Regions from separate parts of the Pseudoalteromonas sp. SWN29 genome, predicted to be linked through region 1. Evidence: predicted binding sites of a transcription regulator. Region 1 holds the regulator's gene; the other holds the start of a gene.
The links. Region 1 encodes sigma-54, which starts transcription at its own class of promoters, with help from an activator protein. Its sites were predicted from a motif close to GTTGGCACGNNNNTNGNNT; they were not measured.
Positions count from the first base shown of each region.

Region 2: a site for sigma-54 is predicted at 2,198-2,216, ahead of I6F53_RS03715 (BON domain-containing protein). Genes of this name have one in related genera too.

Region 1 is NZ_JADYXE010000013.1:13,293-18,524, reverse strand. Features, by position in the region: gene kdsC (3-deoxy-manno-octulosonate-8-phosphatase KdsC) at 1-252, shown strand, start outside; gene lptC (LPS export ABC transporter periplasmic protein LptC) at 249-803, shown strand; gene lptA (lipopolysaccharide transport periplasmic protein LptA) at 793-1,338, shown strand; gene lptB (LPS export ABC transporter ATP-binding protein) at 1,335-2,060, shown strand; gene I6F53_RS06815 (RNA polymerase factor sigma-54) at 2,130-3,629, shown strand; gene hpf (ribosome hibernation promoting factor) at 3,656-3,943, shown strand; gene ptsN (PTS IIA-like nitrogen regulatory protein PtsN) at 3,948-4,400, shown strand; gene rapZ (RNase adapter RapZ) at 4,419-5,232, shown strand, end outside.
Region 2 is NZ_JADYXE010000006.1:88,858-94,089, forward strand. Features, by position in the region: gene suhB (inositol-1-monophosphatase) at 1-550, opposite strand, end outside; gene I6F53_RS03705 (VOC family protein) at 806-1,222, shown strand; gene I6F53_RS03710 (LiaF domain-containing protein) at 1,261-1,923, opposite strand; gene I6F53_RS03715 (BON domain-containing protein) at 2,252-2,815, shown strand; gene I6F53_RS03720 (YqaE/Pmp3 family membrane protein) at 2,888-3,046, shown strand; tRNA gene I6F53_RS03725 (tRNA-Ile) at 4,110-4,186, shown strand; gene I6F53_RS03730 (YagK/YfjJ domain-containing protein) at 4,620-5,216, opposite strand.

The sequences.
Region 1 (5,232 bases):
TATCAAGAATTAAAAGACAAACTCAACCTTAGCGATGAACAAATTGCTTATATCGGTGATGATGGTCCTGACATGCCCGTTATGGAATTAGTCGGCTTTGCTGTTGCAGTAAATGATGCCCACCCACTTATTAAACGTTTATCACACTATGTAACGCAAATGCCTGGCGGCTTTGGTGCAGTAAGAGAGCTCACCGACTTGCTCATGCTTGAAAATGGTAAAGCATTGACTACACAAGGCACTAGTTCATGAATGCAGCGCGCATAATATTAAGCGTTTTATTCATTAGCTGTATGGTTTGGCTTTGGTACCCTTATTTTACACAAACTAATGTTGCACCTCAGGCTGAGCCTGAAGTTATTGCCAAGCCTGATTACATAGCCATTGAACTCAAACAAACAGCCTATGACGAGCAAGGTAAAATTAGCCACAAAGTAACTGCTGCTAAAATGGAGCTATACCAACAATTAGGTTTTACATTTTTTGAAAAACCCATTTTTACTTTATATAACGAAAAGCAAACGTGGCAAATAAATGCAGACGAAGCAACATTATACGAAGACAAACAATTAATTTTAGAAGGTAATGTGGTTGCCAAAAACTTAACCGATAACGCCATGATAGACAAAATCAATGCTGATAATATTCAGGTAGATATAAAGCTATTAACAATGCGCTCGGAGCAACCCGTTATCATTACTGGACCCAATTTAAAAATCACTGGTAAAGGCCTAGAAGCCGACTTAAAAACCGAAGTGATAAAACTAATTAACCATACGCGAACCATATATTATGACCAATAAAATATTAAAATCACTTATTATTCCTGCACTTATACTGGCGTTTAATAGTAATGCTGCAGAGCAAAACTCGCTACCGGCTGCAAATCAAATTTCAATAAGCGCCGATAAGCAAGAAGGCCAATTAAAAGCTAACGTGGGTATTTTTGAGAAAAACGTTGAGATTATTCATGGTAATCGCCGAATTACAGCAGACCGCTTAGAAGTACATAAACGCGATGAACTTGGCGATAATAAACAATTATTAATTGCTACAGGTAGCCCTGCGCACTTTGAAGAAAAGCAATCAGATGGCACGACTATGAGCGCCAGTGCTGACGAAGTACGTTATGATGTATCTAAGCGTTTTTTAACGCTTGTTGGTAATGCACAAGTATCGCAAGCGGGACAAAAAATAAATGCTAAAAGCATTACCTACGATATAGAGCAGCAGCTAATCAGTGCCGAAAAAGATGAAAACTCAACTGACCGCGTTCACACAATTTTAGTACCAATCGAGACTAAAAAAAGTAAAAAAAGCGACAAAGGTCAACCATGAGCACATTAAAAGCAGAGCTATTAGCAAAGAGCTATAAAGGCCGTGAAGTTGTAAAAAACGTCGGCCTTGAAGTCAAAGCTGGCAGTATTGTTGGCTTACTTGGCCCTAACGGCGCAGGTAAAACTACCACTTTTTATATGATAGTAGGACTTGTACCTAGCGACAAAGGTAAAATTTCTATCGATGATAACGATATTACTCTTTTACCTATGCATAGTCGTGCTAGATTAGGCATTGGCTACTTACCACAAGAGTCTTCAATATTCAGAAAGCTGACTGTTTATCAAAACTTAATGGCTATTTTAGAAACACGCAAAGAGCTAAATAAACAAGCCCGAGAAGACACGCTCGATAAATTATTAGATGAATTTAGCATACAACACATTCGTGATAGCCAAGGTATGGCATTATCGGGTGGCGAACGTCGCCGCGTGGAAATAGCACGTGCGCTGGCAGCCGATCCTAAATTTATATTATTGGATGAACCATTTGCAGGTGTTGACCCAATTTCGGTATTAGATATAAAGAAAATAATAGAACATCTCAAAAATCGTGGGATTGGTGTATTGATTACCGATCATAACGTAAGAGAAACCCTTGATGTTTGTGAAAAAGCCTACATTGTTTCTCATGGGGAGCTGATTGCATCAGGTACTCCAGAACACGTATTAAATGATAAAACAGTACGCGATGTTTACTTAGGCGAGCAATTTAGGCTGTAACATTTACGCCATGTCTTTAAGCATCTGCTAGTATTAATTATAACAACATAAAAGGATTGTTAGAGATACATGAGGCAATCACTACAGCTGCGCATGGGCCAGCAACTTACAATGACTCCACAGCTGCAACAAGCTATTCGTTTGTTGCAACTCAGTACATTGGATCTCCAGCAAGAAATACAAGAAGCTCTCGACAGCAACCCGCTATTAGAGGTTGAAGAACCAGACTATTCCGAAGACGCTGCAGGTAAAAACGAGCAAAAAGCAGATACAGATGACATAACTGTTAGCGCATCGGCCGACGATGTTCCAAGCGAATATGAACAAGATAGTGGTGAAGCACTTGCAAAAGACACGCTAAGTGACGACATGGCTATGGATGTTAGCTGGGATGAGTACATGAGTGCCGCCCCAGCAGCATCATCGGGTCCGATGCCTGAAGACGAATCAATATACCAAGGCGCCTCTACTGAAACGCTCCATGAGTATTTAATGTGGCAGTTACAACTAACGCCATTTAGCCCTACAGACGAAGCTATTGCTATTGCGATTGTAGAAGCCGTCGATGATTCAGGTATTTTAACACTAAGCTGCGAAGAGATTTTAGAAAGCTTTAATCAAGAAAACGAAGATGATAACGAAGTCGAACTTGATGAAATTGAAGCTGTATTAAAACGCATCCAACTGTTTGATCCTGTTGGTATTGCTGCACGTAGTTTACAAGAGTGTTTGTGTATTCAGCTTAACCAGTTTGATAAAGAAACACCTTACATTAATGAAACAAAAATGATTTTAACCGAGCATATTGATTTATTAGCTGCTCGTGACTATCGTACATTAATGAAGAAAACTAAGCTCAAAGAAGAAGAGCTTAAGGAAGTAATGACATTAATACATACTCTTAGCCCTAAACCTGCAGATACTATTGTAAGAGAAGAATCTGAGTATGTTATTCCTGATGTGTCAGTTAAAAAAATTAAAGGCCGCTGGGTTGTTGAGTTAAACCCAGACAGCATGCCTAAAATTCGTGTTAATAGCCAATACGCGGCAATGTCTCGCACTGTAAAATCCAGTGGTGACAGCCAGTTTATTCGCTCGCATTTACAAGAAGCTAAATGGTTTATTAAAAGCTTAGAAAGTAGAAACGACACACTATTAAAAGTAACAAATTGTATTGTTAAGCAACAACAAGGCTTTTTTGAACACGGTCCTGAAGCCATGAAACCAATGGTTTTAAATGATGTTGCTGAAATGGTAGAAATGCACGAATCAACAATTTCGCGCGTAACAACCCAAAAGTATATGCACACACCCCGTGGTATATTTGAGCTTAAATATTTTTTCTCAAGCCATGTAAGCACCGAAAACGGTGGTGAATGTTCATCTACAGCAATCCGTGCGCTTATCCGAAAATTAATCGCAGCAGAAAACTCAGCAAAACCATTGAGTGATAGCAAAATAGCGGATATATTGGCTGAGCAAGGAATTAAAGTAGCGAGACGTACAATCGCAAAATACCGCGAATCTCTGGCTATTCCACCGTCAAATCAACGTAAAAGTTTGATTTAAGACGCAAAAAAAAGAGGGTAATGCTTATGCAACTAAACTTAACTGGTCGTCAGGTAGAATTAACCGATTCACTAAGAGACTATATTAATACCAAATTTGCGAAGCTAGAAAGACACTCTGATCATATTAATAATGTTCATGTCATTCTCGATGTAGAAAAATTAAATCAAAAAGCAGAAGCCACCATACACGTAAGCGGTGCTGAGCTATTTGCCTCTACAGAACATCAAGATATGTATGCCGCCATTGACTCGTTGATCGACAAGCTCGATCGACAAGTAATTAAACACAAAGAGAAGCTTGCTCGACACTAATATGATGAAATTAAGCTCACTTATATGCCAGGACTGCAGCAAAGCTGCGGTCCTTTTTAATAGCAAAAAAAGAATTTTAGAGTTCATTAGCGAACTTGCTCACGACAAACTTCCGTATTTACCGCAACAAGATATTCTTAATGCTTTAATGAGCAGAGAAAAATTGGGTAGTACAGGTATAGGGCGTGGCATTGCCATTCCTCATGGAAGAATGAGCGGTGCAGAAGAGCCTTTGGCTTTAGTACTCGTTAGCGAAACTCCAATAAATTTTGATGCAATCGATAATCGCCCTGTTGATATTTTCGTCGCACTCATCGTACCAGATGGCGATAACCAGCAGCACTTAAAGACTCTAGCAACCATTGCTGATAAACTAAACAACAAAGATTTTTGTAAACAGTTACGCAGTGCAAAATCAGATGCTGAGCTTTACCAAGTTATTGTCAATCAATCATAGTTTTATAAAGGGTGTTAAATGGAGTTAATTATCATAAGCGGCCGTTCTGGTTCTGGAAAGTCGGTTGCTTTACGCGTTGTAGAAGATTTAGGTTATTATTGCGTAGATAATATTCCAGTTAACTTGCTTCCTTCATTAGTTCGCAGTGTGTCTGATAGCTATGATAAAATTGCTGTTAGCATTGATGTGCGTAACATCCCTAAACAACAAGATGAATTTAACGATATTCTTGAATACTTGCCTGGCTTTGCAAAACCTACGTTATTTTATTTAGATAGCGACGACCAAACATTGATCAAACGTTTTTCTGAAACTCGTAGATTACACCCACTATCAATTGACTCGTTGCCTCTTGATTTAGCCATCAAAAAAGAAAAAGAATTACTTGATGTATTAATCACCCGCGCCGACTTTATGATAGATACAACTGATTTGAGTGTTCATCAACTTGCTGAATCTATTCGTGAAAAGATTTTAGGTAAAAAAGATAAGCAACTGATTGTCACATTTGAATCGTTTGGTTTTAAATACGGTATACCAAAAGAAGCAGATTACGTATTTGATGCACGCTTTTTACCAAATCCACATTGGGAACCTGAATTAAAACCTTTAAATGGGTTAGATCAACCCGTTAAAGATTATTTGGCCAATCACAGCATAGTGCAAAAATTCACATGGCAAATTCAGACATTTGTACAAACATGGTTACCGCACTTAGAGCGAAATAACCGCAGTTATTTAACCATTGCTATTGGGTGTACAGGCGGACAACATCGCTCTGTATATTTAGCGCAAACTATCGGTGAAAGTTTTGCAATGACACATCCCAATG
Region 2 (5,232 bases), on a different contig from region 1:
GGCGAATGTCTGCAGTGTGTACAAACAGTGCTTTAAACGCTTCTGTGTATGCATCCATGTGGTTTTTGTTTTTGAAAGGAAAACCTGTAGCAAGTACAGTGCCTGCAAGAACTGTAGTTTTGCTAACACGTAGACGTTTGCTGTTTAACTGAGTGCCTTGACCGCGAGAAGCAGTGAAAAGCTCACCACGAATTGGATCATAAATAACAGCTTGGTCTAAACGACCTTTAACTTTAAGTGCGATAGAAACCGCGTAATGAGGGATGCCTTTGATGAAGTTAGTTGTTCCATCGATAGGATCTACAATCCATTGGTAATCATCATCCTTGCCTTTATGCTCACCTAGTTCTTCACCAACAATAGAGTGAGTAGGGTAAGACTGTAAAATAGTGTCACGAATTACGGCTTCGGCTTCTTTATCAATGTTAGTTACTAAGTCGTTAGCGCCTTTTTGTTGCACTTCAACTTTTGATAAATCTTCACTTGCGCGAAGTAAAATTTTGCCTGCGTTGCGCGCAGCGCGAACCGCAATGTTTAACATTGGATGCATGGTATTACCTTTGGGTTGTAAAAGAACGTTTATATATTTCAGCCGGCATATTTTAGCGACTTTTGACATAAAGTAAACAATAAACCCTAAATACTTATGTTTGTTTTTTATACAAGATTAAAAAGTGTATATATTTTTTCAAGATAATAATTAAGTCACAGGCCCTAATTAAATCGAATTAATTTTAAATAACACTTTACCTAAAGCTAGCTTGAGGTTTTATCGTGCTGTTTACTTAATTGATAGGACAACATTATGTATTTAGAGCATGTAAACTTAGTCGCGAGTGATATAGATAGTATGCTTAAATTTTATCGCGCTGTATTTCCGCATTGGTCAATCAGAAGTGAGGGTAGAGGTGATTGGCACGGAAAACCAAGACGCTGGGTACACTTTGGAGATGACACGCATTACATTGCGATAAGCGACCATGGTGAAGGTGAAAACAGAAACTTATCGGGCCATCAAGTTGGTTTTGCACACTTTGCTTATGTGACTAATAACTTAAATGAGGTAGTGATACGCTTAAATAAAGCGGGTTTTCGGATAAGTAAGCAAGGTAGTGAGAATCCTTTCAGAAAAAATGTTTACTTTATTGATCCCGCTGGGTTTGAGGTGGAATTTGTAGAGTATTTAAGTGATATACCAAGCGAGCGAAATAACGATTTATAACAGGTTAAGCACCGCAAAGAGCGGTGCTTAAGCAAGCTTTATGAACGATTATTTCCAGCGCCTAATTGTGTTTTTAGCTCATTAGCAAAACTCATAAACTTTTCTTTAATAGTCCGTTTTATTTTTATTTCGACAGAGCCCATTACCGCTTTACCTTCAATATGAATAGTAGGACCTTGGCGCTTGTTAAGTGATACCGATTTATTTTCAAGGCTGCTTAATATACAAAACATTTTAGAGACTACGTTTACATGTTCTGGTACATATATTTCATCGCTACCAAAAATACAGTTAACGTGAATAGTTACATTTTGATGCGCAAAAATGGCATCAGTAAAATCTAGCACCACCGATCCCATAAAATTACTGAGATAAATGTTTTTTGGTACTACCCACTGCCCGCTGCGCTCGTTAGAGCCTAAAATACTGCGTAGTGTAAAGTCATCATCACTGTTTTGTTGTGCACTATAGTGTGGAGAAAATTGCGACTGTTTTTCTGCTTTATATTGCTGGTCTGTATTAAGTGTTAAATCCTCTACTAAGGCTAAAAGAGCTTCGTTGTTAGATGCATCCATCGCGTCATCTAAACGTCTCTCAAATGCATCAACTGAAATAACCCCATGACTGTAATTATAAATTAATTGATCAATCACCTGTTCGCGTACTTGCTCTATCGGACGGTCTTCAACTTTTACAGACATGAGATATTCCTTATTATATTTACTATTGATACTTATCTTAATGTTTAATTGCAAACCGCGTACCAAATATAATTACTTTAATTATCAATTGGTTATTTTTTAATGGTGTTTTTTTCTTTGTTATATTAACGATAGATTAACCAAAAGAGCAATTATCTAGCTATTTTCACTATTTGAGAAAGTTTTACCGAGTAGCCTGTAAATAGTTACACAGCTATAGTTAAAGCTTTATCATGAAAACAACCCAAGCAATTGAATTTTAAGGATAAATAAACTTGGCCTAAAGCTCGCATAAGTTAAAGTGTCTTTAATCAAAAGGAGAAAGATTATGAAAACATTTAACAAATCTATTATCGCAGCTTTAGTTCTTGGTACTACGGCTATGGGTGCCCAAGCGAACAGCTGGGAAAACGAAAGTAAAGATGCTTGGATTGATGGTAAGGCAGAAACAGTTCTTCTTATGAACACTAATCTAAACAACTTTGACATTAACACTGATGTAAAAAATGGCAAGGTAGTACTTACAGGTAAAGTTAATAGCGAGCTTGATAAAGAGCTTGCAGAAGAGCTAATACTTAGCCTAGATGGCGTATCTGATGTTGAAAACAGCCTTACTGTTGTTAATCAAATGGGTGCAAAGGATACAGACAAAGATATGATGGATGATGATAATGACCTAACGGACGCTAAAATCACTACTGTAATCACAACTCGCTTTCTATTTAATTCAGAAGTTGGTGGTACAGGCATCGATGTTGATACAGACAACGGTATAGTAACTTTGAATGGTTCTGTAAAGTCTGATGCTGAAAAACAGTTAGCAGTTAAAATTGCCAAAAATGCTGAAGATGTTCGTGACGTAGTTGATAAGTTAACTATTGTTGCTGAATAATACAGTATAGCTAAGGCCCAGTAAAACTGGGCTTTACCCCTTTTTAATGCTTAATTTAAATGGAGTTTGGTTATGGATATTATCCGTATAATATTTTCGGTTTTATTACCGCCAGTAGGTGTATTTTTGCAAGTTGGCTTAGGTATGCATTTTTGGTTAAATATTTTATTAACACTGCTAGGTTATTTCCCAGGGTTAATACATGCAATTTACATTATTGCGAAAAAATAATGATACATTATATATTGTGTAAGCCGATAACTGAGGTTTAGCTAAGCGAATATTCTCAGTGCTAATCGGCTCACAATATTAATTTTAACTTACTTCTAGTATTATTCCGCACTACATCTATTCTGTACTAAAAAATCCCAATTACCGTCTACCACACTAAAGAACTAATTTTGGAGAGCTCCTGTTTAGCAGGTGTTTAATGCTCGTTTCTTTGTGCATCTGCAATTAATTACCTTATTATCTAGTAATAGCATTATCATGATTTGTATTGATATTATTAAATAGCGCTTTATATATACAGAGGTAGTAAATTGAACATTCGGTTTATATTGTAAGGTGTTGTGTCATTCATTTTTTATTTTAGTTGGGCCTACTGGGCAAACAGTTCGGCAGATATTGTAAAATCGATCACGCTCCAAGTTGCATTAGTGCAAGGCTTGTATAGTGGATTTGTAACGCTGTTTTTTACTTTTATTTTAGAAAAGGTCGTCAACAAGTATAAGTCGAGTTATGTAACGCTTGCGTTTGTAACTCCTATTATTTGTATGTTTCTCTCTAAAACACCACAAAACGTAGCAATACGACAAAGCTTTAATAATGCAATTAACTCCAGCGCCTCGTATTTAAACAACAAAAAAATAGCAGGCGTACTTTTTGCGCCTGTAATTCCGATTACTGTTCAATCGAGCTTAGTAATTCTGGTGAATGTAATTAATCAGACACCTAATTTGGCACTTACAGTAGCCCCAAGCATATTTTTTACAGCCTTGTATGCCTACACATATATGTTAGCTTTACTTAAAAAGTAGAGCGGTAAATATAAAAGACTGATGTGGGTGGAAGGTTTTTATAATTTAATGCAGTGAATGTCATGGGAAATATCTTACATTTTACGTTTATACCCACCTAAAAGATTACTATTTAAGCAGTTAGCTTACTGATTGTTAAAATAAAGGTGTTTGGTAGTGACAAGCACCTAAAAAGTTTTTATACTGCAACCCGCTTTAGTCGCTCTGTGACTGAACGCTTCAAAAATTAACTGTTTTGCAGTTATATAAAAGTTGGCCCCTTAGCTCAGTTGGTTAGAGCACACGACTCATAATCGTTAGGTCCCCAGTTCGAGTCTGGGAGGGGCCACCACTTTTCAAAGCTTTCCAAGTGAATACCTACTAACAAAATAAAATAATTTAATTCACGGAACGATAGCGGATCGGATTTGAGATAATACCTCCGACCGATAATTTTACATAAATCACTTTAGCCTTACACATACCCCTCCGAATATTAATCAAAGAAAATAGCCAAACTGTTTATGTTTACCGTAATTTAGGAATAAGCAATCACGCTACATTTTTAAATGTTAGGTTTTGATAGGTTTTGACAGATTCTAAAAGTTGAGTTTTGCTAAGCTCCTCAGGTTTTATGAGGTTCTAGTACTAGGAAAACTTAGCTTTTTATGGAGTCAGAAAACCCTATAAATGTTAACAGCCCTTAACAGTAGCAAAGTCAATTTTTGACAATAAACAGACTTATTAAACTACGAGTGAATAACCATCAACTACAAGTACAGTATTTAGCTTTTAGGTTTATTGAGCCTACTTGTGCTGTAGTCCTTAGTTTGAGTGCTTTTATAGCCCTTGCCTCGGCCTTTTGCCAAGTAAGATAACCAATGTAAGGCATTAAGCCTTTCCTCTGGCGAATCTACATAGATATAGCTTCTTCTATTTTTGGAATAAAACCCGCCCATATCTTCCCACACCTGCTTGGCAATTTTACAAATGTAGTGTGATGTTTTCACCAAGTCACCATCAAGCCATAATGCGACATGATAATGCTGTGCCTTGGCGTTTTCTAACTCCCTTACCCAACAATAGCCGATTTCAGTAATGCCATAATGCGCGGTAATACGTGTCATCAATCGCTTTCTAAATAGCGTCATTCGTTTATTGTCATCGGTCGGTTCGGATTGGTGCAATTCAACCATGACAAATACTTGCCGTTTCCATTTATCCAAGCCTATATCAAATTGTTCAAATGATTTTTTAAGCATGTAAGGGTAGCAACCCGAACCACCAGCATTAACAGGTATTAACTCACCTCGATGGGAAACAGTATTGGATTTTGAAATGTGTTTTCGACCTGTTGTATTTTTACGATTATGTTTTTGCATAAACTAACAGGTACTT